DNA from 4 places in the Paenibacillus sp. alder61 genome. Region 2 is predicted to be linked to each of the others. Evidence: a T-box and tRNA genes for the amino acid it is inferred to sense, from the RefSeq annotation. Region 2 holds a T-box; the other regions hold tRNA genes.

Region 1 (7,419 bases), on a different contig from region 2:
ATCCCAGGAACCTGTTCCGACTTTGGACATGTGCTTGCTTAAACGCAGCAGTCTCCGCGTGATAAGGGACGCCGAAGCCTGAACGAGCAGAACGGCGATGATGAGACAGCCTCCGATGACCAAAGCGGCCAGCCGAATCACGCCATTGACATCACGAAAGATGTCCGATTCGGCAAACACCGAAATCACTCGCAATCCGTTCCAACTGCTCGGCGGAATTAAACGGGCGATGACGACTTTGGACGCCTTCCCGTCCATCACCGCATCAAAGCTCCCTTCGCTTTGCGTCAGCATGCTGTGATCGGCGTGGACTTCGGCGAGATTCTTGCCGTACAGATTCGGCCGGTTGGCCGCGACGATCCGGTTGTGATCGTCGACGATCATGGTCAGAAACGGCTCCTGGGATAGGGTGGAGTCGAGCAGGGCGGTATTGACATTGATGACAAGCACGCTGTCCTCGCCGGGGGCGTCCAGGCTGATTTTTCGCACAAGACTGAGGTAGTATTTCTGATCCCGCTCATCCTGAATGAATCCCCAACCGGCCAGCCCTTTCTTATCCAGGGCCGCCTTGTACCATTCCGCCCGAGCCGTTTCGGCGCTCGGCTGCATGAATTCCCAGTTGTTCAGCATCGTCGGGTTAGGCGTATACAGCCGGATGGCGCTCACCTCCTCATACAGCCTTACGTAATCCCGGATATCCGTATATTGGCGGTAAGTCTGAATCACCTCGATATAGCTGTCGTAGCTGCGATTCACCACGGATTTCATCCGGCTGTCGTTGGACAGCTGATACGAGATATCCAGCGGAACCTTGATGACTTCCTCGGTCCGCTTCCGTACGCGTTCCACATTGTCCGCCGCCTGCTTGAAGGCATCCCTGACCATGATGTCGCGCAGTTTTCCGGTAAAAAACACCCCGCTGACCAGCAGCGGAATAACCGCCACCGTGATAAAGGTCAGTGACAATTTATTTCTCAGCTTGATGTCGTTGAATAATCTGACAAAATTCATGCCCCCGCCCCTTAAATTTCATGAATGCACAAACGGCCCCTTTTAAGACAAGGGGCTGTTTTAGGGTGAAGCCGGCTTTCTCGACGGATCAATACAGCTTGGGCAGCCGATCCAGTGTAACGGCATATTCGTGATGATATGCCCGGCGCAGTTCTTCCTTTGTCGTAAACAATTCCGTCTTGCCGAAATCGTTGGACCAGGTCATGAACCACAGCCACGGAATGCGCGATTCCGCGAGCGCGGGCACACTGGGGATGGAGCCGATTTCCCCGAGCGCCGCCAGTTTCTTCGTCGGCGTAATACGTGCCAGCTCCTCGTACTCTTTTCGAAGGTCGGTATGTTGATGGGCCGGCGGATACAAGTCCCTGGAGATAATATCCACCTTGTCGTCCCCGACATATCCTTCCGGCAGCGGCGAATTCCACACCCAGATCAGATTGTTCAGCCCATGGAAGCGAGTGTACCGATCAAACATGATCAGGTAGAGTTGTTTTGCCACCTCCGGGCCTTTGCTGCCCCACCAGAACCATTCCCCTTCCGCTTCGTGAAAAGGACGCCACAGGATCGGAATCCGTTTGTCGCGGAATTCCTTCAGGAGTTCCGCTATAACATCCATATCCGACAACAACGCCTTATGCTCGGCCGTCCCTTCCACAATCGCCCGTGAAGCATCAAAATCGGTATGTTCCGCATAGAAGCTCTTATCCTTCCCGCCGAGCGGAGAGAACCAATGCCAGGTAAACGTGAGCAGTCCTTTTTCACGGGTCACCCAATCCCAGGCGTTGTGCAGCGTATTTTCGTTCTCCCTGACCTCAAGCAGGCACTCCTCGCCGCTCAATTCGTAGTTAATGTTCGGGGAGTAACTTAAAAGTTCAAAACCGCAAAGGGCTGGAAGCTTTCCCGTCGCCTCTTGGATGTAACGCAATTCCTCCTGTGTTGTGGTTTGCGTGTGCTGACCCGTAATAATTCCATGGCCGGACAGCTCGCTCAAATAATTTAATAGCGCTTTCACTTCCTCGGTTGCGTTTGGATTGCAGGGAACCGCTTGAGACATGGCAAGTCCATCCTTCCTCGTATTTCGATTTTTGATCGCCAATAACACTGTTTTTGTTTTGTTATTTAATTTTGTTATTATTAACAAAACAAATATACCTTCAATGAAAGCGTTGGTCAAGAACCATATAATAAAAGCAAGCATAGTCAACCTAACAAAAAGTAAGGCTTCAGCCGCATTTGTTATCGAAATCTTTGATGTGAGGCTTGTTCGTTTGCCTCTCCCCTCCTCGTCGGTTTCCTAAGAGAACCGTAGAACAACCTATTTCCCTGGGGGGTTATTGGTATCTTTAAACAACTCAAAATTGAACTTGCAATCTTTAAATCAATGTCCTATAATAAGTTTTGTTGCTTTTCATATGTGCGCCCGTGGTCCAATGGATATGACGTAGGCCTCCGGAGCCTGAGATCGAGGTTCGATTCCTCGCGGGCGCGCCATTTACTTAATTAAGAAGTATTCCCGCCCTGAGTTTGGGCTTTTTTATTACCTAGAGTTTGACTTTCTTTGACTTTCTGTTTGAAATTGTTTATGATGAGGTTAATATTCATCGATTCCGTCAATTCTTGAATTGATTGAACCGATGGGCTCAAGACGAAGGCAGTGCGGAATTCGCGGTTTTTTAACGGACCGGATCCCCGTGCAAACGGGACTCGGCGGGCCCTGACGAGGCTTGAGTCGGCAATAGGTTGAATTTATTAAACTTGAACCATCAAATAAGGAGGTTTTATCGGTGAGTTATATTCCTATGGTCGTTGAACAAAGTAACCGCGGCGAACGCGCTTACGACATTTACTCGAGATTGTTGAAGGACCGCATCATTTTCCTGGGCTCCCAGGTGAATGACGTCGTCGCCAACTCCATTATTGCCCAGATGCTGTTTCTGGACGCGGAAGATCCGGGGAAAGACATCCATCTTTACATTAATAGCCCGGGCGGCTCCATCACAGCCGGTATGGCCATTTTCGATACGATGCAGTACATTAAGTCCGACGTTTCCACGATTTGCGTGGGCCTCGCGGCTTCCATGGGCGCTTTCCTGCTGAATGCCGGTGCGCCGGGCAAACGATACGCGCTGCCTAACAGCGAAATTATGATTCACCAGCCGCTTGGCGGTGCGGAAGGTCAGGCCACGGACATCGAAATCCGGGCCCGCCGCATTCTGAAAATGCGCGATAAGCTGAACAAAATTTTGGCCGAACGGACCGGGCAACCGCTGGAACGGATCGAAAAAGATACGGACCGCGACTACTTCATGAGCGCCGCCGAAGCCAAGGAATACGGCTTGATCGACCGTGTCATCGAGAAAGTGACCCCTCAGGGCGTATAATCCTATTTGCCATACACAAGACTGCCTCACGAGCTTTTATGCTCGGCGAGGCGGTCTTTTTCTTGCTTTTCCGCGAATTCGGTGGAAGAATAGGTACATACTTTTAGCAGTTACCCAGCAAGGAGTGAAGGGAATGAACACAGTCAAGAGAAGCAAGTTAACCGAAGTGAGCCGTCAGCTGGCCGAGGTGGCCGCGGGTGCCCGAAAAGCCGACCTGGTCGTGAAGAACGGAACCCTGGTCAACGTTTATACGGGGAAGCTCCAGGCGAACACGGACGTCGCGATCGCCTTCGGAAGAATCGCTTACGTCGGCGACGCCGCTCATACGATCGGCGAGCGGACGGCGGTCGTCGATGCGGCGGGACGGTTCATCGTTCCCGGGCTCCTGGACGGCCATATGCATGTCGAGAGCACGATGCTCTCGGTCACCGAATTCGCCAAGGCGGCCTTAGCCAAAGGGACGACGGGCGTGTTTATGGATCCGCATGAAATCGCCAACGTCTTCGGAGCGGAAGGCGTCCGCTGGATGCATGAGGAAGGCCAGGGTCTGCCCCTCAAGGTATATACGACCTTCCCGTCCTGCGTTCCGGCCACGGATCATTTGGAGGACGCCGGGGCGGGCCTGGATGTCGCCGATATTGAAGACGGGATGACCTGGGATGGCGTCGCCGGTCTAGGCGAGGTCATGAACTTCCCGGGCGTGGTATACGGCGATCCCAAAATGACCGGCGAGATCGCGGCCACGATCCGGGCCGGCAAGGCGGTCACCGGGCATTTTCCGAGCGAGGAGGAGCCGCTTCTCCAGGCTTATATCGCCGCCGGGGTGACCTCCTGCCACGAGACCGTCACGAAGGAGCAAGGGCTGCTCAAGCTGCAGTTGGGCATGCATCTGATGATCCGTGAAGGATCGGCCTGGCATGATGTGAAGGAAGTGATCAAGGTCGTGACCGAAGACCATGTCTACCCCGGCAACATCATGCTGGTCACGGACGACGTGTACCCGCAGACCCTGATCGAGAAGGGGCATATGAACCATGTCGTCCGCCGGGCCATCGAGGAGGGCGTCGATCCGGTGACCGCCATCCAGATGGGGACGATCAACACGGCGCGTTACTTCCGGGTCGACGGGGACGTCGGCGGCATCGCGCCGGGCAAATGCGCCGATCTGCTGCTGATCGGCAGCCTTGAGCGCATGGAACCGTCCACCGTCATTGCGGACGGTTCGGTGGTGTACGACGGCGGCCGGCTGCGGCTGGACTTTCCGGAATACGCGTATCCGGAAGCGGCCCGCCGGTCGGTGCACCTCGCGCGGCCGCTGGAAGCGCGGGATTTTGCGCTGCCGAGCGCGAAGCGCGGCGCGGCCGAGACCCGGGTCCAGGTGATCCGGGTCATCGAGAACAGCGCGCGCACGGCCCGGGCCGAGGCGCGCCTGGCCGTCGAAGACGGCTTCATCCGCCCCAGTCTGGAGCAGGATGTGCTCACGCTTGCCTGCGTTGACCGCCACCGCGGCAGCGGCGAGATCTCGCTGGCCTTCGCTCAAGGCTTCGGCCTGAAACGCGGCGCCGTCGCCTCGACCGTGGCGCACGACAGCCATAACCTCCTGGTCATGGGCGCCGACCCGGAGGATATGGCCTTTGCCGCCAATGAGCTCGCCCGCCTGGGCGGCGGCATGATCGCCGTTCTGGACGGCCAGGTGCTGGCGGCCGTTCCGATGGCGATCGCCGGACTAATGTCCGACCAGCCGCTCGAGGTCGTCGTCGAACAGGTCCAGGCGCTGGAGGAAGCCTGGCGGACGCTGGGCAGTCCGCTGAACGCGCCATTTATGACTTTTTCGCTGATCGCGCTGCCGGTCATCCCCGAATTGCGGATCACGAACCGCGGCTTGGCGGATGTGGAGCAGTTCAAGCTGATTCCCGTCGAAATCGCGGATTAAGAGGGCAAAGGCGGCGGCGTGGTGAACGGGGTCAAGTACCCGCAGCTTCTCCAGCCGTCCGCCGAGATAACGGCCTTTTGGGCCGTTATATCGACCCCAATTGCGTTTTCGTGAAAAATAGCGGCCAAAAAAGCCCTTATTTCACTGATACGGGCCCCAAAATCAGGTTGTGGCCCGCTTTTCCATAAAATAAGGCCCCAAATGACCGCTATTTCCCACCAAAGGCACAAATTCGACAAAATAACGCCGCAAATGGCCCTTATCCACCCGTCCGGCCCTTATGAACTTGCCTGGCTTCAAGGGGGGGAGGCTAGCCGCTGCCGGGATCGGCCCGTTCTTGTTCTTCTTCCACCGGCTCTTTCATAACAAAAAGCCTGCCAGCCGGCAGGCTTTTATTATGCGCATATACTTTATCTAATCCCCAGTTCCGGAAAGGAGAAATAGAACTCAGGGAAGCCGAACACATACGGCAAGTAGTCATAAAGTTGGAAAAAGATGACCACCCCGTTCTCCTTCAAATAAAAGTCGGGATTGTTCCCGATCGTTTCGAACCCGCCGAAATACCCCTCGGTCGCCTGAAGCTGCTTGGCGATCGCCGGATCGACGATGCTGCGGAAACCGGGGTTCGCCCGGAGGACTTCGTCCAGGGTCAGCAGCTTGCCGTCGCTCAGACGGAACGTCAGGCCTTCCCGGAAGCTGATCCCGTGGGCTCCCCCCGTATAGGCGTACGTCTGCTCCAGGATGCTCAGCAGCCCGCCCCGATTATAGGTCACGGTGTAGTTCCCCAAGTATTCGTAAGGGCTGCCGTTCGGCGACGGTTGATTCTCCTTCGCTTCCTTCAAGGAGGCTTGAACAAAGTTTTCCGCTCTCGACTGCAGCAGGGCGTTGATCTTCCTCTCCGCCTCCTTGCTGCGAAGCCCGCCGACCTGCGGATATTCCACTTTGATCGAGGCTTCCGGGATGTTCTTCTCGATCGTCCGCGTTTCAATCCGGATGTCGTTCAGACGGTGCGGTACCAGGTCCAGCGTCTTCCCCGCTTCCTTCCGGGAAGAAGTAAAGCCCAGATGATCGGTCAGCACTTTCACCGATACGTAGGGCTCCCCGTTTACCACCTTCCATTCATAAGGAAGCACCTGCGTACTGCCGTTCACGATCGCCTTGGCGCCCGTATCGGAGGGCTGAAGCGTGACGGTCACGTTTTGCTTTTTTAAGGTATACGTATTGGCGCCGGGGTCCTGTGTAACCTTCACTTTCAGCCCCTTGCGGATCAGTTCCAACGGGACCAGTACATCCTCACGCCCTTGCAGCCCCTGCTGCTTTAGGCTCTTTCCTTGCCGGGTAATCTTCACAGGCTGTCCTTCCTGGACAGCCGGCTGCTGTCCCTGCGGCAATCGGACGCCGATGGAGCGCCAGGCCGGGAGGGCCGAAGCATCCGGGGCTAATGGGCCGCACTGCGCAACCAAGACCAACGCCGCAATCAGGGTACCCGTGATTTTTGTAAACTTGTTCATTCGGTAAGCTCACCTCTTCTCGGAGTTACCCCAATTATTTCCCCGTATGGCGAAAAACATGCTTCTCCCTTCCCGGCCCGGAAACCTAGCGTTAACAAGCCCTTTTTATCAGCGGGGCAGCCGCTCCAAGAGGCTTCATCCATTACCCGAGCGCTTCCGTTACCGCGCTTTCTCCCGTTTCTGCCGTTTTTGCCGTTACCGCCCTCTCTTCCGTTACCGCCCTCTCTGCCCTTTTTGCCGTTTCGGAGTTCCCTCCTCCTTCTTCTTCTCTCTCCAAATCCGGTCCGGTCATCCTCTCCGCGCAAATCTCGTGGTACAAACACTCGGTCAGCAGATACGAGAGCGTCGATTCCGCGCCGCGGTTCTGGTTCGGCCCGCTCGGCGTCAAACCGTCGCAGCAGCTCCCTTCGGCGGGACCGGCGAGCGGCCGTCCGAGGTCATTCTCGCCGAGGAACCAGGCCCGGCAGCGGCGGACCAGCTCCGCGTCTTCGGATCGGCGTTCCACCCGGTACGCCTCGCGGGCGGCGAGCGCCAGCTTCATGACCTCCAGCGGCTGCTGGTCCCACTGGCTGGCGTGAGTCCG
Region 2 (7,419 bases):
CCTTCAGGGTGCCGATGGCGGATGTAATGCCGGAGTAAATATCCGAAAGCGTGGCGATTGTGACCCGGGCGGAGAAGGTCGAGGCGTTCAGCTCATGATCCGCATGGAGAACAAGCGCTTGATCCAAGGCACGGACGGCGACCGGATCGGGCTCCTCGCCGGACAGCATGTAGAGGAAGTTGTGGGCCAGCGATACGCCTTTCAGCGGAGCAACCGGCTCTTTCCCTTCGCGAATCCGGGCAAAGGCGGCGATCAGCGTAGGCAATTGAGCTTGCAGTTTGATCGCTTTGATCTGATTGCAATCGCGGGTGTTGTCATTCGCCTGCTCGTCATACAAAGCCAGGGCCGAAACGGAGGTGCGGAGCACAGCCATCGTATTCGCGTTGGCCGGATAGAGCTTCATTTGCTCAAGAACCGCTTCCGGAACCGGCGCATATTCGCTTAGTTGATTCTGCAGGTTGGCCAACTGATTTTTGGTGGGCAGCTTGCCGTACCAAAGCAAATAAGCAGTCTCTTCATACGTTGCCCGCTCCGCCAGGTCATCGATATTAATGCCGCGATAGGCAAGAACCCCGTCGTGAATCGAGCTTATGGATGAAGTCGCTGCTACAATCCCTTCCAGTCCTTTGGTAGCCGTCATAGTGCATCTCTCCTTTGAAAACGAAATATGAGCCGAACAAGCCAATGAAAACATTTTCAATTTAAAAGTTTAAAATTTTCAGAGCATGGCAAAAACAAGGCCCGGACGAAGTAGATATCTGGCTATGACGCCGGGTACCGTGTTCATCGGTAACTCGGTTCAGCCTGTAAATTCATCATACTGGATTTTTGAAAGCAAGGGAACCCGAACAGCCCCATCCTGGATATCAAATTGTTTTATCACTACGATAAATGTTTTTTTGAAATCGCTTTCGTTTTGCAATGATAAATATCACTTTATACCTTTTCTCTTTCGATGACTTCATGAACTTCCTGAATAAATTGTTTCCGGCATAGAAAAAGAGGCTAAGTAATAGGGTAGAGTTAGGACCTGTCCGAAAAGGGGAATGCCGTTTGGATAATGTGTTGAGAAAACGCCTGCTGCGCGGGACCTGGGTGCTCCTAGTCCTCATTTTGCTGATCGGCGGTTTTTATTGGGTGCTGCCGTTAATGTATCCGTTCCTGATCGCCTGGCTGATCGCCTATGCGATGAATCCCTTCGTGCGCTGGTTGCAGAACGCCGTCAAACTGCCGCGCTGGCTCGCGGTAACCGCCGCGCTGCTCGTTTATTTCGGGGGAGCCGGAGTCGTCCTGTCCGCCGCCATCACGCGGCTCGTCAAGGAACTGATCAGCCTGGCCGAATCATTGGACCAGCATATCGAAAACTGGCGGAATTGGTTTGTCGAATGGAGCCAAAGCGAAGGAATCCAAAACATCATTAATGAAATCAACCGCTTTGTGGCCGACAATCCCAATTACGAAAACACGATCAATCAGAACATCGACAACACGACAAGCACGATCAGCTCGGCTATATCCCGCCTGCTCAGCGGACTGCTAAGCGGGATCGTTCAACTGTTGACCTCGCTGCCCAATCTCGGGCTGATTTTGGTCGTCATCTTGCTGGCCGCTTTTTTTATCAGCAAAAACTGGGAGCGCCATATCCGGTTTCTCGCCGGCTTTATCCCTCCCGCCTTTCGCAAGACCGCCGGAGAGGTCTGGAGGGATTTGCAAAAAGCGCTGTTCGGGTATTTGCGCGCCCAGTTCATCATGATCTCGATTACGGCTGTGATCGTCCTGATCGGCCTGCTGATTCTTCGCGTCGATTCCGCATTCACCTATGCGCTGCTAATCGGCCTTGTGGATCTGCTCCCGTATCTCGGGGTCGGAACCGTCATGATCCCCTGGTTGGTCTATGCCTATATGACGGGGGACCTCAGATTGGGGATCGGCCTGTCGATCCTGTACGGCGTCATTCTGGTCGCGCGCCAGCTGATCGAGCCCAAAGTGCTGGCGAGCAGCGTCGGCCTCGATCCCCTTCCCACGCTGATCGCCATGTTCGTCGGCCTGAAGCTGTTCGGCGTATTGGGGCTGATCATCGGCCCCGTCTCCTTCGTCGTCGTCGGCGCCATGATTCGCGCGGGCGTGCTTCGCGATCTCCGCAACTATATCGTGAACGGAAGGCTGCGATGACGCATCGCGGCCTTTCTTTCTCACGCCGGCCTTACATCCGTTCCGGCGCTTGGAGACCGATCAGCCCCAGCCCGGTCTTTAGCGTGAACCGAACCCCTTGAACGAGGGCAAGACGAGCGAGGCGCAGCGTCGCTTCTTCTTTCAAGATCGGGCAATCGTGGTAAAAACGGTTAAAAGCCTGGGCGGTATCCACCAAATAGCGCGTAATCAGCGAAGGCTCCAGCTTGACGGCCGCCTGCCGGACCACTTCCGGGAACAAGGCAAGCTGTTTGATCATCCTGAACTCCGCCTCGCCGTCCAACTGCCGAGGATCCCAATCGGTTCCCGGTTTCAGGTTGACCTCCTGCACATCCGCGACCTCCGTACCCATGCGCAGTACGCTGCAGGCCCGGGCATACGTATATTGCACGTATGGCCCTGTTTCTCCTTCAAAGCTCAGCGCCTCTTTCCAGGAAAAATCGATGTCTTTGATCCGGTTTCCCCTAAGATCATTAAAGATGACGGCCCCCACGCCGACTTGCTTGGCCACCTCGTCCTTGTTCTCCAGCTCGGGATTCTTCTCCTCGATAATTCCGCGGATTTTGGAAACCGCCTGATCGAGCACCTCTTCCAGCCGGACGACCTTCCCCCTCCGGGTGGACAGGGCCTCGCCCTCGAGGCTGACCCGACCAAACGGAACGTGGACAAGTTCGGACGCCCACCCGTAGCCCATCCGTTCGATCACCTTAAACCATTGGCTAAAATGCAGGCTTTGCGAATAGTCCGTCACATACAAGGCTTTATGGAAACCGAAGGTCCGCTTCCGGTACAGCGCCGCCGCTATGTCGCGGGTAGGGTAGAGGGAGCTGCCGTCTTTTTTCAGAATCAAGGCCGGGGGCATGCCGTACTCCTCGAGGCGGACAAGCCAAGCGCCCTCATCCTCCTCAAGCAGGCGTTTTTCCCTCAGTTCCCGCACAACCTCATCCATATACTCATTGTAAAAGCTCTCCCCGGTCACAAAATCAAACCGCACGCCGAGCCGATCGTAGATCTTCTGGAATTCCGCCAGACTTACATCGACGAACCGTTTCCACAGCTTCTTAGCCTCCGCGTCTCCCCGCTCCATTTTGACGAACCACTCTCTGGCCTCATCCTCCAAAGCGGGATCTTTGTCGGCCTCCTCATGAAAACGCACGTACAGCCCCAGCAGTTCGTCGATAGCCGCTTCCTCCAGGCGGGCGGCGTTTCCCCAACGGAGATAGGCCGTGATCAGCTTCCCGAACTGCGTCCCCCAATCACCCAGGTGATTAATCCCGACACAACGGTAACCCAGATGCGAAAATATCCGGTACAGCGAGCTTCCGATGACGGTGGATCGCAGATGTCCCACGTGAAAAGGCTTGGCGATATTCGGGGAGGAAAAATCGATCACGACCGTTTTCCCTTCGCCGTCCTCCCCCGCTCCATACCGTTCCCCGCTTTCTAAAATTCCGGGCAATATCGCCTCGGCTACTGCGGCGTGATCCAAAGAAAAGTTGACGTAACCCGCTTGCGACGACACTTTGATAAGGCCGGAACCGGCGATTCCCCGGGCATGAAGCCCCTCCTCAAGCTCCCGGGCGATCCCCGCGGGGGAAGCTTTGCGCTGTTTGGCTAACGTAAAGCAGGGAAAAGACAAGTCCCCCATCGCGGCATCGCGCGGAATTTCCAGCAGCCCCCCGATCTCCTCTTCCGTCACTTCATGCAACAGGCCGGCGAGCTGTTCGGCGATGATCTTTTTAAACCGTTCCATTTCAATCCCCTCTTTTCTCCAAATAAAAAAAGCCCCTCATCTCATGAAGAGACGAGAGACTTTACAGTTCCCGCGGTACCACTCTGCGTGCCGGGACAAAAGTCCCGACCCCTCTGAAGGATAACGGCCTACACCCGGGTTTGCTTACGGCTCGGCGAACCCGACGCTTTGGGCAAACCATCTCCCGGGCCCGCTTCCGCTAAGCTTCCCCATACCGGCTTCCACCTTCCCGGCTCGCTATTATGGTTTCCAGCAGCGTACTGTCCCGTTCCTAGATATTTCATATGAAATTTCAAATAGGTTAAAACTAGTTATAGCGAAAAAAGGTCAAAAAGTCAACGCCGGAAAAAGGTAATCGTTCCGTCTTTGATTTTTTTGCCGATCCATTTCATCAATAGCAGACGATAAAGGGGACGCGTTAAAGGAAATACCATCGTAAACCCGATCGCATCGGTAACAAAACCCGGAATCAGCAGCAGGATTCCGCCGCCGAATACGCAGAGACCCTCAATCATCATCTTGCCGGGAATCTGATTGCCAATCATTTGAGATTTGGCATCCGCCATCAGTTTTCGGCCCTCAAACTGCATCATTAGGAGGCCGATAACCGAAGTGGCCAAGGTCAGAAAGATCGTCTTTCCAACGCCAAGCCGCTCCCCGACCCAAACATAACCCCAAAATTCTACCAGGGGAACGATCACGACAAATCCCGCTATCCATTTGCGCATACAATAACTCCTTTTTCCTGCGGCGTAACTCCATGAATTATAGCAAAGCTCTAAAGAGTATTGTAACGTTTTGGTCTGCCGGAATCAAAATTTACTGGCCCGCTCGAATACGTCGTACCAATCCGGAAATACTTTTTTGAACTGAACGGGCTTGAAATCCTCCCTGCGGACCACGTAATGCGTAGAGGATCCGACGACGCAGAGTTCGCCTTCCCCGTTAAGGACCTCATAGGCATACTCCGTTTTGACCCCGCCGTTCGAACGGATCCAGGTGCGAAGCAATACGTCGTCCCCGTAACGGATGCCTTTTCGGTACTCGACCTTCATCTCATGAACCGGCGAAATATATCCCGCCTGCTCCATATGAATATAGTTCAGTCCCAGTTCCTCGATCAGCGCGGTCCGTCCCGCCTCAAACCAGCCCAGATAGTGCGCATGATAGACAATGCCCATCATGTCGAATTCAAAATATTTGGGTTTGATCGCCAGTTCGCTAACATGCATCCCGGGTCCCTCCTTTTTCGTTCAAATCTACTATAAGCCCGGCTTAATCTAGCAAAAAAGCAATGGAAAGCCCGTTGGCACGGGCAAACCATTGCTTCCGATATGCGGCTTGCTGTATCTAAAGCTATTACTTGCGGATTTGTCCGATTTTGACCAGGTTTGTCGAACCGGAGCGTCCCAGCGGAATCCCCGCGGTGATCACAACCAGATCGCCTTCCTTCACAAGACCGGAATCCAATCCGCCCTTCATCGCGTTGTCGAACATTTCGTCCGTGGAAGAAGCCAATTGGCCTTTGACCGGAGTTACGCCCCAGTTCAGCGCAAGACGGCGCAGCGTTTGGTCTTCCGTGGTCACGGCGATAATCGGCGCTTTCGGACGGTATTTGGAGACCATACGAGCGGTATAGCCCGTTTCCGTCGAAGTGATGATCGCTTTGGCGTTCAGATCCAGGGCGGAGTTGGCTACCGCTTGGGAAATCGCCTCGGTTACCGTCGTTTGTTGGGCATTGCTTTGCTTGATGAAGATTTCGCGATATTCCAGCGCGGATTCCGCCTTCTCGGCAATACGCGACATCGTCAACACGGATTCCACCGGATATTTCCCGGCAGCCGTTTCGCCGGACAGCATGATCGCGTCGGTACCGTCGAAAATGGCATTGGCCACGTCGCTGGCTTCCGCACGCGTAGGTCTAGGGTTGCGCTGCATCGAATCCAGCATTTGCGTTGCCGTGATAACCGGTTTGCCGACACGGTTACATTTCTCGATCATGCGCTTTTGCACCAACGGCACATCTTCCGCCGGAATTTCCACACCCAAGTCCCCGCGGGCAACCATCAGGCCGTCGGAAACTTCCAAAATCTCATCCAGGTTGTCCACACCTTGCTGGTTTTCGATCTTAGAAATGATTTGGATGTGCGTTGCATTGTGACGCTCCAGCAATTGACGGATTTCAAGAACGTCGCTGGCTTTACGAACGAAGGAAGCCGCAATGAAATCGATGCCTTGTTCGATCCCGAAGATGATATCGTTAGCGTCTTTCTCGGTGATGCCTGGCAGGGAAATGTTCACGCCCGGGACGTTAACGCCCTTCTTGCTCTTGATGGTACCGCCGTTGACGATCCGACACTTGATTTCCGTTCCTTGAATATCCACTACGGTCAAACCGATCAAACCGTCATCGATCAGAATGGTCGAACCGACTTCCACATCGCCAGGAAGTTCTTTGTAGGTGATGGAGATGCGGTCTTTGTCACCGAGGATTTCTTCGGTGGTCAAAGTAATGAACTCGTCTTGCACAAGCTCGATCGGTTCTTCCTTCAATTTGCCGGTGCGGATTTCAGGACCTTTCGTGTCCAGCAGTATGGCGATTGATTTCCCCAACTCTTCGCTCGCTTGGCGGATCGTTTTGATCCGGTTGCCATGCTCCTCGAAATCTCCGTGGGAGAAGTTCAGGCGAGCGACGTTCATCCCGGCCATGATCAATTTCTTGGTGTTGTCTAACGATTCGCTGGAAGGACCGATAGTACATACGATTTTTGTTTTGCGCATTTTGGGTTTCCTCCGTTTATTTAGTTCTCTCTATGCATCATTTCCAACAATTAAATTTACTACATTTTCCCCATTTTGTATAGGAAGTTTATCATATTGTAACAGTCTATCTAGTCATTACCCACTAGGGAGGAATCTATAATGGGCTCTGCTTCGATTTCCGGCGTCCGGCTCGCTCCGCCCTCGGCAAATTCCCCGATTTTACGGAATTTCCGGTATCTGTCTTCCACGAGCTCGTCCGGATTCATCAGCGACAATTCTTCCAAATGCCGAACCACGCTCTCCTTGATCGCCATGGCCGTAGTCTGGTAGTCCCGGTGAGCGCCGCCTCGGGGCTCCGGTACGATCTCCTCGATCACGTCCATCTCCAGCAAATCCTGGGCGGTAATCTTCATCGCTTCCGCCGCCTGGTCGGCTTTGGAGGCGTCCTTCCAAAGAATCGAAGCCGCTCCATTCGGCGAAATAACGGAATAGATCGCGTTCTCCAGCATCAAAACCCGGTTTCCGACGCCCAGCGCAAGCGCGCCGCCGCTGCCACCCTCGCCGATGACAACGCAGACGACGGGAACCCGGAGCTTGGCCATCTCCAGCAAATTCCGGGCGATCGCTTCCGACTGTCCTCTTTCCTCCGCCGTAATCCCCGGGTAAGCTCCCTTCGTATCGATAAACGTAACGATCGGACGGCCGAATTTATC
Region 3 (7,419 bases), on a different contig from region 2:
TAGCAGAAACAGGGCGCCGTTCTCATCCGTAAAGGCAGCGGCGGTACGGTCGGGAGAAAGTGCGGCCCCCACGATGTTGCCGTTGTCGGAAAATACGTCGTATTGTCCATTTTTCCCAAGTTTGATCAGTTGCGGAATTTCCGCGTCTTCTTGGGTGACGAGTACATTCCCGGCGGCATCAAACAACGGCGCGGAAAATTGGCCGCTCAAGCGAGCCATGCTGTGGATTTCCCCCGTATCCGGAAGCGCTTCCCCTCCCAAGGCGTTGACAAGCGCAATCGGCTCTACGTAAAGTGAACCTTGTACCGATTGCGGAGCCACCGCAAACTGGGCGTCTGAGCCGTCAACTCGATAGCTTTTGGAGCCGGCCTTCAAAATTACCGTGTGCAATCCCATGCTGTCCGTAACGGTCAATTCGACGCCCGATTGCTTAATGGACGCTCCCAAGCCGCCCGCCAAATCGCGAAGCGAGTATAAAGCTACTTGGTTAACCGTCACGCTTTTCAGTGAAATACTGGCGCCGTCGATCACCACGCTTTGGTTAACCACTTTCAGTTGGCTTGCGCCGGATTGCGTCGCGACTGGCTTTTGGCCGGCAGCCGCTGCAGACGTTAACGTCGCCGCCGATGTCACAACCGCGGATGCTAAAATCATGCCCAGAACTCTACTCATCTTCATTCGTTTTCACCCTTTTATATTGGCATCGTAACTATGAATTGATTGTCGTATACATTTGTTAAAGCAATTCCGCTGGATTGTAATACTTTGTAAATTCGCAAAAAAACAAAACTTTTGTGGAGAGGGACTCTTTTTTCTTTTTTAAAATAAAAATTATTTCCTTATTAGGAAGGTATAGGGGGGGATATAGGGAATTTCGTCGAAAAATAGGCCCCTGGATCGATGTCTTTCGTCACGATCTTCCGCTATAATCGTAACTACTTTGCCGTGCAGGAGGTATTTATGATTAATCGAAGGACTGAACCGTTTCGCTATTCCTTTAATCCGCCGCTCGATGCTTGGATCGAAATTGTTGAAATCAACGGAAGCCCGTTACCGACCAAACCCGCACCCATCGAATTGGTCGACATCAGCAAATCGGGTTGTCGAATCCGGACCGCGCTAAACCTTCGCGCTTTTTCGCACAACATAAGACTTCTCCTGCATGTACGTCTCAATGAAAACTCTTATGCCTTTACAGGGGAAATTCGTTGGCAAAAGGAGCTTGAACCGCAGATCATCCACTATGGAATATGCCTGCATCTTAGTGATGAAGAGAAAGAGAAGCTGAACGTCGAGTTAAGAGGAATGGCGGCCGCCCGCAGAATCGTCGTCAAGTGAATGAAAAACCACGAGCCAACAAGTCGATGACTTGATCTTTGTCCGGGTTCGCGTTATAATATTCCTTGCTTAGCTTTTGCGGGTGTAGTTCAATGGTAGAACGCCAGCTTCCCAAGCTTGAGGCGAGGGTTCGATTCCCTTCACCCGCTCCATAAAGACTTTGAATATTTTTATAATTGAATACCAGCATATAAACACACTGACTATTTGAGCCAAGAAACTCAAGCGGGAAGTGTTTTTTTGTAGTTTACATCATACCGGATGGGGGTATATTGTAAACGAAGCACTTCGTTAAACGAGGTGCTTCGTTCATTGTCCAACCTTTATGGTTTGAAATTGACCTTATGTCATAAACTATTCGGATATTTTTACCGGTGTCTTTCCGCATCGCAGTTTCCCTTGGCACATTCCTTGAAACTCGTCCCCTTGCTGCAATCCTTATGAATGTTCCGAACCGTCTTCTCATGGACCCCAATCAAATTCGCAATTCCCACATAAGTATAATCGGCGATTAGCAAGTCTCCGATCATCTTAACGAGCCGTTTGGTCATCCTCCTTTTGCGGTCCACTTCGGAAAGTTCCTCCCAAAATACAGCGGCGCAATTTCTGCACTTGTACCGTCTCCTCAAAATTAGCAAACTAGCATGTTTTTGCTTTACAGGCAGGTCCAACACCACTTGCTCCCTACACCCGTGTTTATGTAAAGGCTCCCCGCTCCCGCAATAGGGGCAATTTGTGGGAAAAGACGCTCGCTCTACCGGGATCATCAGATCCTCCGGATATTCCACGACAGGTCCACGGACTTTTAAATCCGGCAGACTATGCCAGTTCTGATGATTGGCCAACATGTCAGGCCTTTAGCTTACGGAGAGGGAGCAAATAAATTAAAAACAAGACACTCAATGTCATATACGCCGCCGTAAGCCCGAAACGATCCGTCAATGCACTCGCCAGGAGGGGACCGAGCATCATGCCAAGCGAGTAGGCCGTGTTATATGCCGCAAATGTAGCGCCTTGGGAAGAGACCCCCATTTCCTGCGAGATGTCGGCAAGCTTCGGAAGCGCGGGTGTCAACACCAATCCCAGACTGATTCCCAAACCGATCAACCCGATAATTTGCACCCAAATTTGCTTGGGAAGAGCATTTAACGGCAATGCGACCGCAGCCATTACAATTCCCAGCCGAATCGTTGCAAGATGCCCCAGCCGGGTAGACAGTGAACCGATCCATGGGGCAGCCACACCGTAAATCAAGGTGACTACCACAAACATCAGACCGATCATGGAGGGGGACAAGTGCAGGTCCTCATTAAAATGAATCGGCAGCGTCGGCTCTATACTTGCAAACAAAGCGGCTCCCACCGTAGCCACGCCAGCGATCACTATTACTCGCTTACTCCGCAGCAAACGGAAAGGGGAAATAAATTTGTCCGCTTTGGTATCGTTCAAATGACGCAGAAGCACAACGCTGATGGTCGCAGCCAAAAGAGCGATCCCCGCCGCGATCAGAAACGGCAGACGGTAGCCGCCCCATTCATACAGCCAGCCCCCGGCTGGCGGACCGAGCAGAATTCCCCCCGCCTGGCCCGACATAGCGATGCCCATCGCTCGGCCTCGCTCATTAGCGGGGAAAACCTCGGCGAGCAAGGAAAGTCCCGCCGTCCACGGCGCCGCCGCCGCTACTCCCTGCATGGCCCGCGCCAGGACCAGAACCAAAAAGCTCGAAGAAAACGCATAAACCAAAGTTGTCGCCGACAGCACAATCAGCCCGGCCACCAGCATCTTTTTTCGGCCTAACCGGTCTGCCAGAGCCCCGACGAATGGCGTCGCTATAAATAAAGCGATGGCATAACTGGCAAAAAGCAAGCCGATTTCCGATTGCGAGGCACCCAGCGATTCGGCATGGAGCGGCAGAAACGGAACGATGATACCGTACATTAACATATCCGCAAATATAGCCACGATCACAACCGACAGAACGGATTTTTTAAGGGGGGTGGAATCCATGAAGCTCACACCCCTCTCCCTAAAATCCCCAGTATTTCATCGATGCATTTAAGCTGAAGCTCGCATTGGTCATAAATATTATGAAAAATAACATCGATTTTCGGAGTTATTTCTCCCGGTACATTCCGCTTTTTCTCGTATCCCGATTTCATGCTGGCGTATACCTTTAAAATTTGCGTTTTCTGCTCTTCCAGAGCTTCCACGATTTGGTCCTCTTCCAGGTTCTCCATAAATGTCAAAGCCGTGTACAGGGATGCGGGGAACATAACGGATGAGTTGGAAAAAGAAGTCTTCAATAAGCGGCTCAATTCGAAAACCCCATCCTCGGTAATTTTAAAAATGGATTTGGTCCTCATCCCGGTTTTTTCGACCTTTTCCAACACCACTTTCCCTTCCTCCTGCAGTCTCTTTAGAGCATGGTAAATGGATGCCGGCTTCACGTAAGCCCACAAATCGGTCTGGGAAGATTCCATCATCTGCTGAATTTCATACCCCGACATCGGACCGTTGGCTTTTAAAAGTCCCAATACCATGGTACGGGTCATGATTGTTACCTCCTCTAATAACTTTTATAGTAATCGTTTAATACTAAACGTTTAGTATATGGGAAATACTATCACAATTCCCTACGATAAAAAACGGATTTAGGGCATTTCACCACATAATCCGATTTCTCTATAAGTTTGAACTATAGAAAGTTAGTCGGAGTAACTAAATTGATCTCATTGATTCGGATGAGGTAGTAGAGGATGGCGATATACGCGCTGAGGGGGATGGAGAGGGGACGGGGATCAAATTAACGGGAATTCCTCCCGTTAATTGGGTGCCTATAAGGCTGCAGAGGTGGATTAACAGGAAAAACTCCCGCTAATTCGGCTGAAATCGCATATATCGGCGGTTAGGTCGCAAAATAGCGGGAATTTTTCCAGCTAAATCGGATCTAAGGGACAATAGTGGAAAATTAACGGGAGGTTTTCCCGTTAATTTGTGGAGTGTGTAGACTGGTTGCAGACAGTGCCGCTTTATATCTACTTTGGGTGGAATTCTACACAGTCGCGCTCCCGCGCGAGACTCCGCTCGCCCCTCCCCCGCTAATCCGCGGGTGGTCTCGCTCCGACGAACTCCTACTGGGGTTCTCATCCCTTGGGACGAAAGAAACCAGTCCATATCATGGACTGGTTTCCTATACGTCCCAGGAGGGATTCGAACCCCCGACCGACGGCTTAGAAGGCCGTTGCTCTATCCAGCTGAGCTACTGGGACACAAAGTTATGTAAAAAGGATGCGTTATTTATTATAACGCATCCTTTCTATTTTTCAAAGGGGTTATTTGGCCTTATGACAATTTTGGGCCGTCACTCCCCCGAAATGGACGGCGATAGTCCGTCGTCAAGCCGTTCCTTGATCGCGCGGTCCGCCAGCAGGCGCTGCAGAAACTCGGCCCGCTGCCGCTCGGGAGACGGCCAGCCCTCGCGGCAAAAATCCTGCTCGGCCACCTCCTCAAACGCCTGGTGCATATTGTTGTCGTACCAGTCTGTTTCGAGGTCGGCATCGCTCTGGATCATGCGCACGATTTCGTACTCCCCGCCCTGTCCGCCGGACGAACGAGCCACGTACACAAAAAGATCGGGGTCGTCCACCGCCCCCGGGCGGACCAGGATTTCCCCGCAAGGCGTTCCTTCAACTTCGGTGATCCGCCGGAATACGGCATCCTTGATGTAGTACATCCCTAAACCTCCTCGCTCTCCACCATCCCGGGAGAAATCCGGAGGGAGCGGTGTAACTGTTCACGCGTTTCCTCGGTACCCAGCTTGTAAATCTGCCGATAAAGTTCATCCACTTGGCTTTGGTAGCTGGCGTTCACGTCCTCCTCGGGACTATCCGGCCAAGGATACGTGTAGGCAAAAAAGGTGCTCACTTCTTTTTCATCAATTTGCTCCAACATATGACGTATCGTGTCAGCTTCTTCCGGGGTCGCGCGGATCTCCCACTCATAACCCGTCGCGCCCTGATCCTCCAGCAAGGACCGGCCTTGCAGGGATACATAGTATGTTTTTTTCTCCATCGCCTACCTCCTGGCCCCGGGGAAATCCCCCGTTTGCTCATAGTTTTCCTTTAAGGACAGACATTTTATGCCCCGGGTAGGCATAATTTGTTAGTACTTTTCAGCCGGCCCAAAATGGGAACGTAAGCGATCATAGAGAGGAGAAACCACCATGTGCGGAATCACGGGTTTTATCGAATGGAATCGAGATTTGACGGCAGAGCTGGACCTGGTGCTGTCGATGACATCCTGTTTGGAAAAAAGAGGGCCGGACGCCCAAGGGACCTGGATATCCGGGCCCTGCGCTTTCGGGCATCGGCGGCTGAGCGTCATGGATCCCGAAAACGGCGCTCAGCCGATGGTGATTCAGGAGGAAGATGCCGTTTACAGCATCGTATATAACGGGGAGATCTACAACGCCCCCGAACTAAAAGACGAACTTCGCCGCAGGGGTCGTTCATTCCGGACAAACTGCGATACGGAGGTACTGCTCCAATCCTACATCGAGTGGGGGCCGGATTGCGTTTACCGGCTGAACGGCATCTTCGCTTTCGCGGTCTGGGATAGCGTAAGACAGCACGTTTGTTTCGCCCGCGACCGGCTCGGCGTCAAACCGCTGTTTTACAGCGAGCTTGACGGGACGTTGATCTTTGCCTCCGAGCCCAAGTCGATCCTCAAGCATCCGAAGATGGAAGCCGTCGTCGGGCCGGAAGGACTGGCGGAAATCTTCGTCATCGGGCCGGCTCGAACGCCGGGGCATGGGGTCTATCGCGACATGAACGAGCTGCGGCCCGGCCAGGTCATGATCTACAACCGGTCCGGGCTCCGTACGTACGCTTACTGGAAGCTGGAGGCCGAGCCGCACACGGATTCCGTGGAAGCGACCGCAGGCGAGATCCGCAGCCTGCTGCAGGATACGATGGAACGTCAGCTCATCTCGGACGTTCCGGTCTGCACCCTGCTCTCCGGCGGTCTCGATTCCAGCGCCCTGACCGCGCTGGCCGTCGATTATTACCGGCGGACCGGGCAGGGTCAGGTGCATACGTATTCGGTGGACTACACCGATAACGACAAGTATTTTCAGGCCCACAGCTTTCAGCCGGGGGCCGACACCCCCTGGATCAAACGGATGGTCGAGGAGCTCGGCACGGAGCATCACTGGATCTCGTTTGATACCCCCGAGCTTGTCGGCGCGCTGCCGGACTCCACCCAGGCCCGGGACCTGCCAGGGATGGCCGATGTGGACGCCTCCCTCCTCCTGTTCTGCCGGGAGATCAAAAAGGGCGCCACCGTCGCCATTTCCGGGGAGGCCGCCGATGAAGTGTTCGGCGGATATCCGTGGTTCCACCGGGAGGAATTGCTCGGCTCCGGCACGTTTCCGTGGTCGATCGCCACCGGGCTGCGCGCCGGCCTCCTCTCGCCGGAAATCCGCGATTGGATCGCCCCGGAGCGGTACGTCGCGGACCGGTACAGCGAGGCCTTGGAAGAGGTGCCTCAACTGAACGGGGAAACCCCGGAACAGGCCCGCATGCGCACGATGTCGTATCTGAATATCACCCGGTTCATGCCGACCCTGTTGGACCGCAAGGACCGAATGAGCATGGCGGCCGGATTGGAAGTGCGCGTGCCTTATTGCGATCACCGTCTCGTTCAGTACGTTTGGAATATCCCCTGGGAGATGAAAACGACGGGCGGCCGGGAGAAAGGGATTTTGCGCAAGGCGCTGGAAGGAGTTCTTCCGGACGATGTCCTCTACCGCAAAAAAAGCCCCTACCCCAAAACGCATCATCCGGCCTATCTGGAGGCGGTGCGGGGACAGATGCTCGAAATTCTGGATAACCCCGCCTCGCCCATCCTGCCGCTGATCGATGCGGACCGGATCCGCGAAATCGCCGCTTCTCCGGAGTCTTCGTCCCACCTGCCCTGGTTCGGCCAGTTGATGTCCGGGCCGCAGCTCTTTGCCTACCTGGCTCAGGTCAACCACTGGCTGACCACCTACAAGGTGGCCATCCGCTAGGCCGCCATGCAACT
Region 4 (7,419 bases), on a different contig from region 2:
GAAGAACAGCTTCAGGCCGGAAAAACGCTGATCTCCGCATTCCTCGAAGCGACATTGAACGGTAAAAGCGAGTACCGGGCTGTATTCCAGGATCTCGGCTATGCCCTGAATTGGCTGCCGGACACGATGTATATCGCCAACTATCTGGACGCCGATACGACGATCATTGCCGGTTTCGGCGAAGATTTCGATCTCGGTTCCACGACGTTTCCCGGCGGGCAAGCGATCGGAGCTTATCTGAAAACATGGAGAGAAGAAAAAGTGAAAATGAAGTTTGCCCCCGACCTGTATAATAGCGCCTTGCGTCTTGAGTGGGATAGCGCAGAGGTATCCGGCGTCCCGACCTATACGATCGTGCTGCCGGAGCACGGGCCGGCGGCGGATGGCGACAGCGCCTTTGTTTTTTCCATGGCTGACGCGGACGATGGTAAAAAGGACTCCGATTCCGCAGGATTAACCGATCTGAGCGTTCAGATTGAAGACGGGTACGGGAACGTTGCATCCGTCCCGTTAAGCAGCGGCGGAACCCTGCTGCCGATGTTTGAGAGCAACATCGTTAAACGGCCGTTTGCGAAAGCTGTGCCGACCAAAGAACCGGTTTTTCAAAATTTTTCAATAGGGATGGCGGATTTGAGGGCGGCCAATCCGAATTTTCAACCGGAACGTCTGAACAAAATCTCCTTCGTTTTCGATCAATCGTCCCGGGGGACCGTGTTGATTCGCGATATCGGCATCCGCAATCCTTAGCGGGTAACGGAGAAACGGTTACGGGAACTCACGGGATCGGATAAGGGGGGGCCGACTAAGCCGTACTGTACCGGTCACTGACATGTTCAGGGAGCCCGGCATGCCCTTGTGTTTGGCAATGCGGACAATATTATTGTTCGGTCCGATATTCCGTCACAATCCTATTGGAGTAACGGTAAATCGAACACCTCGCGGCGAACGTAACCGTGAGCTACTACCTTACTCCGCGAGGCGTTACAGTTTGAACATGTCTCAAGAGTGTGGACTAGAACTGCGTCCGAATGTTCAGTTCATTTTCAAGGTATGCCCTTGATGTCCCTTGGGGGGCGCGATGCGTCCAGCCGGGTTGACGAGGATTGGTTGGTTTGCGGAACCCGTCACTCGAAGGCGGCTCCGCTGCTGTTTTGACCGAGTTGCCGTTACAGAACCTTAACTCGCTCGGTCAGTTGCTGAATGTGATCGAGGAGCGTGATTAAGACGGTGTTTTCCGTGTCGCCCTGGCACAGGGGAGGTTGATAAGCGTCTTTTACACCACTGGCGTTGCATTAACCCGAAGGGTCTAATGGCTGTAGTCGCCTCCCTTTGAAGCCGGGCGAGAGGATAACGGTCATTTTCGGCGTTATTTTGTCGAATTTGTCTCTTCGGTGAGAAATAGCGGTCATTTGGGGCCCTATTTTATGGAAAAGCGGACCAAAACCTGATTTTTGGACCTGCATCAGTGAAATAAGGTCCTTTTTGGCCGCTATTTTTCCCGAAAACGCAAATTGGGTCAAAATAACGGCCCAAAACGCCGCTATCATAACAGGCGGCAAGAAAGATTGCGGATCGGCAGCACCATGTTAGGTTTAATGCAACGCCAGTAGCTTAAACCCTGATTTGGGGGGCTGCAAAGGTAAATAAGCTCCTTTTTGACCTTTATTTTGCCCGTGGAGCCAAATCAGGCCGAAATAGCGGTCCAAATGACCGTTATGTTGGCCGGCGGTCAGAGAAGCCGCGATTGCCGGACCCAGTTTGCCAAACGATCGGAAAGCTCACGAGCATGAATTTTACTCAATTCCCTGCCGTCGATTTCTTCCAAATGGGCTTACTGCCCATCCCCGCTAACCGCAGAAGTTCTTGCTCCGACGAACCCCCACCAAGGGGTCTCATCCCCTTGGGACGAAAAAAACCAGCCGATATGGGCTGGTTTTTTTCGTCCCAGGAGGGGTACTCGCGCTCCGGCGCGAGACTCCGCTCGCCCATCCCCGCTAAACCGCGTGGCGTCTCGCTCCGACGAACCCCAATGGGGGTTCTCATCCCCTTAGGACGAAAAAAACCAGTCCATGTCATGGACTGGTTTCCTATACGTCCCAGGAGGGATTCGAACCCCCGACCGACGGCTTAGAAGGCCGTTGCTCTATCCAGCTGAGCTACTGGGACATGGTAATATAAAAAACAGAAGCAAAAAAGATTATATCATGGCGACTTAGTTTGCGCAATAGGGTGATTTGAAATTGCCGAAAGGGAGGGTGATTTTTGCCTTCTTTCATCTCTATGCTATAATCTCAATAAATTAGACCGGATGAAAGGAGGTGCCCATATCAGCAACACGAACAACAAGAAGGACAACGTGGTCTTGTTTCCCAAAACCCTGGATTTTTATCAGATTGAACTGACTAGAATGCTGGAGACCGAGCGATACGGCGAGGCGGCGGAGCTATTGCGTTTTTTGTTGCAGTGCCAGGGCCAGGACGACAGGCAATACGCGGAATGGAGCAACCTGCTGAATTGGCTCACGGACGCGTTTCCCATGCTGCAGAACGAAGCGATGGATCATACGGGGCTACCGGAGGATGAGGAGGAGGGCGAGGATATTATTGCCCGACGGCATGTCGAGGCCAAGTTGGCCGAGGATCACGAATATGCCGACAAGCTGCTGCGGGCCGTTACCGAAAAGCCGATGTCGGAGCAGACGTTTCTTGCTCTGGAACAGCTGGCTTACCTGGACCGGCCGGAAGTGGACGAGGCGCTGATCGACTGGCTGACCCGGAATGAACTGCATCCGCTGCTTCAATACCGGGTAATGCAGATCTTAAAACGCCGCGGTACTCACGGGGTCGTTTCGTTTTTTCGCTTTGGGGAGAAGGTGGAGATCGAAATCGAAGCCGTCCCGATCAAACCGGAGGAATTTCCATCCCCGGTTCAGCAGGTTCTGGAACGCGTCGGCGATCAGACCCAGGTTCATGATCCGACGCTGTTTTATTTTGCCCAGGAGCTTTGGACGCAGTTTATTATGGCGATCTACGGGACGATGGATTACAGGTCGCTATTAAGCGATGAGGACAGCATGATCGATATTTGGGCCGCCGCCCTCCATCAAATGGTCGCGGACAGTTTGCCCGGCGGAATTCATGAAGAGGAAATTCGAAGTTTGTACGGCATCACCGATAGTTTGCGGCTGCGTTTCGAGCAAGCCTGCCGATCCATGCGACAGTTCGCAAACGCGGGACAAAAATAAGAAGTTATTTTGAAAAGTTATGTATACAAGGCAGTGCCTAAATACCGGTAAACCTGGGAACGTGAGGGGAAACTACTAACGGCTCTTGTAAAAAGCTGTATTGTTGTTTATAATATAGTGGTTATTCTCGAACGTGGACTAAGACAGCTATACTGGAACCAAGATAGCTGCTTTATCGCGCGATTCGGTTTCAGTATTCAGTATAAGTGAAATTTGGAGGGGAAAGCATAAAATGAAAGCAACTTGGGAAAAAATAGAGAAGAACCTCGGCGTTCTCGAGGTCGAAGTGGAAGCGGAACGCGTTGCCGCTGCACTGGATAAAGCTTTTCAAAAAGTAGTCAAAAAAATAAACGTACCTGGATTCCGTAAAGGTAAAGTGCCTCGGTCGATTTTTGAGGCCCGTTTCGGTGTGGAAAGCTTGTACCAAGACGCCATCGATATTTTGCTTCCTGAAGTTTATACTGAAGCGGTTGATCAAACGGAGATTTTCCCGGTAGACCGCCCGGAAGTGGACGTTGAGCAATTTGCTAAGGGACAACCTTTCAAGTTTAAAGCTAAAGTAACCGTGAAGCCTGAAGTGAAGCTTGGCGAATATAAAGGTATCGAAGTTCCTGCTGCGAACATCGAAGTTAGCGAAGAAGAGTTGAATGAAGAGCTTACCCGCATGCAAGAACGCCATGCCGAGCTCGTCGTGATCGACGAAGAAGCCGCACAAAACGGTGATACCGTTGTCATCGACTTTGACGGCTCCGTGGACGGCGTTCCGTTCGAAGGCGGCAAAGCCGAGCGCTATTCCCTTGAACTGGGCAGCAATACCTTCATCCCTGGCTTCGAAGATCAGGTTGTGGGGCTGGCTACAGGCGACTTTAAGGACGTAACCGTTACCTTCCCTGAAACTTACCATGCCGAAGAATTGGCGGGTAAAGAAGCGGTATTTAAAGTGAAAGTTCACGAAATCAAACGCAAACAGCTTCCTGAATTGGACGACGAGTTTGCCAAAGACGTAAGTGAATTCGATACTTTGGACGAGTATAAAGCGGATCTGAAGAAACAATTGGAATCCCGCAAGGAAAAAGAAGGCTCCGCCGAGCGCGAAAGAATTCTCGTTGATCAAGTCGGCGAGAATGCTGAAGTGGAAATCCCGCAAGCTATGATCGACAGCGAAGTTGAGAACATGGTACGCGATTTCGACAACCGTCTTCGCGCGCAAGGCATGAACTTGGACATGTTCCTCGGTTTCTCCGGCCAAACGGTTGAAGATCTGAGAGAACAAATGAAGAACGATGCCGAGAAGCGCGTTCGCAACAACCTGGTTCTTGAGCAAATCGCTAAAGCCGAGAAGATCGAAGCGACGGAAGAGGAAATCAATAAGGAACTTCAGGATATGGCCGACGCTTACAAACGCACGCCTGAAGAAATCCGCAACATCCTTGCTGCGAACGGTTCGCTGGGCGGCTTGAAAGAAGAAGTTCTTCTTCGCAAGACGATCGAGTTCCTGACCGAGAACGCGAAGGAAGTTCCTGCCGAGCAATTTGCGAAAAAAACGGAGAAATCCGAGGAAGCCGAAAAGCCGGCTAAGAAGTCAACGAAGAAAGCGGCCAAGGCGGATGATTCCGCGGCGGAAGAACAAAACGAAGAATAATAAGTCCTTGCCCGCAAGGAACTACATGATCATACACCACAAGGCAAATGCTAAGGCACGTATAACTTAATGCGTGCCTTAATTTTTCATCTTTTAGCCAGACAATTATTTCCACCCGGGGAATAGGAAATCCCTTTCGGTTATATATTGTAAATTCAAGCACATAAACTGTATTGGGTGAAAAATGACATGCGCCTTTGAACGTGATAAAATAGTCTGGGGCGAAGGAAATTTGATAAAGAAAAGAGGTTGGTCACATGAGTCTGGTACCTATGGTCGTGGAACAAACAAACCGGGGAGAACGGTCTTACGATATTTACTCTAGACTGCTCAAGGATCGCATTATTTTCTTAAGCAACGCGATTGACGATGACGTAGCCAATCTCGTGATAGCCCAACTGTTGTTCTTGGCAGCCGAGGATCCCGATAAAGACATCCATCTGTACATCAACTCTCCGGGTGGTTCTGTCACTGCGGGGATGGGTATATATGATACGATGCAGTACATTAAACCCGATGTGTCAACGATCTGCGTGGGCATGGCGGCCAGCATGGGCTCGCTTTTGCTGACGGCAGGCGCTCCGGGCAAGCGCTTTGCGCTTCCGAACAGCGAAGTGATGATTCATCAACCGCTCGGAGGAGTTCAAGGGCAAGCGGCGGATATCAAAATCCATGCCGAATGGATTATCAAGACACGGGAGAAGCTGAACCAAATCTATGTGGATCGGACGGGTCAACCCCTTGAGAAAATCCAGCGCGACACGGACCGTGATTTCTTTATGAGCGCGGAAGAGGCTAAGGCCTATGGGATCATCGACCAGGTCATCAACAAGCCCATTAAACCATAAAGGGGTGTTTACATGTTTAAATTCAACGATGAAAAAGGCCAACTAAAATGCTCGTTCTGCGGCAAATCGCAGGAACAGGTCCGCAAGCTGGTTGCCGGACCGGGCGTTTATATATGTGACGAATGTATTGAATTGTGCACGGAGATTGTGGAGGAAGAGCTCGGACATGAGGAAGAGCTCGATCTGAAGGAAATTCCGAAACCGATGGAAATCCGCGATATTTTGGATCAGTACGTTATCGGTCAAGAGCAGGCGAAGAAGTCGCTCTCCGTGGCGGTTTACAACCATTACAAGCGGGTGAATTCGCAGAGCAAGAACGATGATGTCGAGCTGCAGAAGAGTAATATCCTTCTCTTGGGGCCGACCGGTTCGGGCAAAACGCTCCTCGCGCAAACCATGGCGAAAATCCTTAACGTTCCGTTTGCGATTGCCGATGCCACTTCGCTTACGGAAGCCGGGTACGTGGGCGAGGATGTGGAGAACATTCTGCTTAAACTGATCCAGGCGGCGGATTATGATGTGGAGAAGGCGGAACGCGGCATTATTTATATCGACGAAATCGATAAAGTGGCGCGCAAATCCGAGAACCCGTCCATTACGCGCGACGTTTCCGGGGAAGGCGTACAGCAGGCGCTCTTGAAAATTCTTGAGGGCACCGTTGCTTCTGTACCGCCGCAAGGCGGCCGTAAACATCCGCATCAGGAGTTCATTCAAATCGATACGACGAACATTTTGTTCATTTGCGGCGGTGCCTTTGACGGTCTCGAGCAAATGATCAAACGCCGGATCGGCAAGAAGGTCATTGGCTTTAACACGGCCAACGACGGGCAAAAGGATCTGAAACCGGGCGAATATCTTTCGATGGTCTTGCCGGAGGATCTCTTGAAATTCGGTTTGATTCCGGAATTCGTAGGACGTTTGCCGGTTATTTCGACCTTAGAGCCGCTGGATGAGAAGACATTGGTCCGCATTCTGGCCGAGCCGAAGAATGCGCTCGTGAAGCAATACCAGAAACTGCTTGAGCTTGACAATGTCAACCTTCAGTTTGAACCGAAGGCGCTGGAAGCCATTGCGCGCGAAGCGATCAAGCGGAATACGGGAGCTCGCGGACTCCGCGCGATCATCGAAGGCATTATGCTGGACGTGATGTATGAAGTGCCGTCCCGCGACGACATTACCGACTGCGTCATCACCGAGAAAGTCGTACTCGAGAAAACTTCGCCGGAACTGGAAGGCAGCAAGAACAAGAAACAGGAAGAGAGCGCATAAGGCGTTAGCCGAAATCGCGCCCGTTATAGATAAGTAGTTCGACAACTGCAGGAATGGCCCTTTGGGGCCTTCTTTGCCTTTAACGGACTTTTTTCGAAAGCTGTGATCGAATTCAAAGCACAGTGAGATTTGCTTTATGAGGGGAGGCCAGAATATGTTCTTAAGACAAGATACGCGACCGGTGAAGGTGGGTAATCTGACGATCGGCGGAAGTAATGAAGTCATTATTCAGAGTATGTGTACGACCAAAACGGCGGACGTCGCCGCGACGGTTGCCGAAATCCACCGTTTGGAGGAAGCCGGCTGCCAACTGGTTCGCGTGACGGTGAATAACGAAGAAGCGGCCGCGGCCATCAAGGAAATCAAGAAACAGATTCACATCCCGCTTGTGGCCGATATCCATTTTAATTACAAGC

The links. The T-box of region 2 lies ahead of argS (arginine--tRNA ligase). A T-box ahead of a tRNA ligase gene usually reads a tRNA of that ligase, here a tRNA-Arg.
Region 1: it has a tRNA-Arg gene. The T-box ahead of argS (arginine--tRNA ligase) is inferred to sense a tRNA for this amino acid. The anticodon was not compared.
Region 3: it has a tRNA-Arg gene. The T-box ahead of argS (arginine--tRNA ligase) is inferred to sense a tRNA for this amino acid. The anticodon was not compared.
Region 4: it has a tRNA-Arg gene. The T-box ahead of argS (arginine--tRNA ligase) is inferred to sense a tRNA for this amino acid. The anticodon was not compared.

Annotation. Positions count from the first base shown of each region.
Region 1 covers NZ_JAIUDG010000003.1:272,290-279,708, forward strand. The annotation lists gene LBW89_RS04730 (sensor histidine kinase) at 1-1,011, opposite strand, end outside; gene LBW89_RS04735 (glycosyl hydrolase) at 1,100-2,065, opposite strand; tRNA gene LBW89_RS04740 (tRNA-Arg) at 2,428-2,502, shown strand; gene clpP (ATP-dependent Clp endopeptidase proteolytic subunit ClpP) at 2,796-3,392, shown strand; gene ade (adenine deaminase) at 3,526-5,325, shown strand; gene LBW89_RS04755 (PdaC/SigV domain-containing protein) at 5,736-6,836, opposite strand; gene LBW89_RS04760 (glycosyl transferase) at 6,979-7,419, opposite strand, start outside.
Region 2 covers NZ_JAIUDG010000001.1:334,659-342,077, forward strand. The annotation lists gene citZ (citrate synthase) at 1-640, opposite strand, end outside; gene ytvI (sporulation integral membrane protein YtvI) at 1,054-2,172, shown strand; gene argS (arginine--tRNA ligase) at 2,204-3,943, opposite strand; T-box leader at 3,988-4,225, opposite strand; gene LBW89_RS01505 (FxsA family protein) at 4,279-4,671, opposite strand; gene LBW89_RS01510 (acyl-CoA thioesterase) at 4,756-5,175, opposite strand; gene pyk (pyruvate kinase) at 5,303-6,724, opposite strand; gene LBW89_RS01520 (acetyl-CoA carboxylase carboxyltransferase subunit alpha) at 6,835-7,419, opposite strand, start outside.
Region 3 covers NZ_JAIUDG010000025.1:27,253-34,671, reverse strand. The annotation lists gene LBW89_RS22640 (stalk domain-containing protein) at 1-678, opposite strand, end outside; gene LBW89_RS22635 (PilZ domain-containing protein) at 961-1,338, shown strand; tRNA gene LBW89_RS22630 (tRNA-Gly) at 1,417-1,490, shown strand; gene LBW89_RS22625 (transposase family protein) at 1,707-2,105, opposite strand; gene LBW89_RS22620 (MFS transporter) at 2,188-3,345, opposite strand; gene LBW89_RS22615 (PadR family transcriptional regulator) at 3,351-3,890, opposite strand; tRNA gene LBW89_RS22610 (tRNA-Arg) at 4,534-4,607, opposite strand; gene LBW89_RS22605 (hypothetical protein) at 4,700-5,071, opposite strand; gene LBW89_RS22600 (hypothetical protein) at 5,074-5,409, opposite strand; gene asnB (asparagine synthase (glutamine-hydrolyzing)) at 5,561-7,405, shown strand.
Region 4 covers NZ_JAIUDG010000025.1:44,816-52,234, forward strand. The annotation lists gene LBW89_RS22690 (MFS transporter) at 1-747, shown strand, start outside; tRNA gene LBW89_RS22695 (tRNA-Arg) at 2,093-2,166, opposite strand; gene LBW89_RS22700 (hypothetical protein) at 2,309-3,244, shown strand; gene tig (trigger factor) at 3,477-4,886, shown strand; gene clpP (ATP-dependent Clp endopeptidase proteolytic subunit ClpP) at 5,144-5,734, shown strand; gene clpX (ATP-dependent protease ATP-binding subunit ClpX) at 5,747-7,003, shown strand; gene ispG (flavodoxin-dependent (E)-4-hydroxy-3-methylbut-2-enyl-diphosphate synthase) at 7,158-7,419, shown strand, end outside.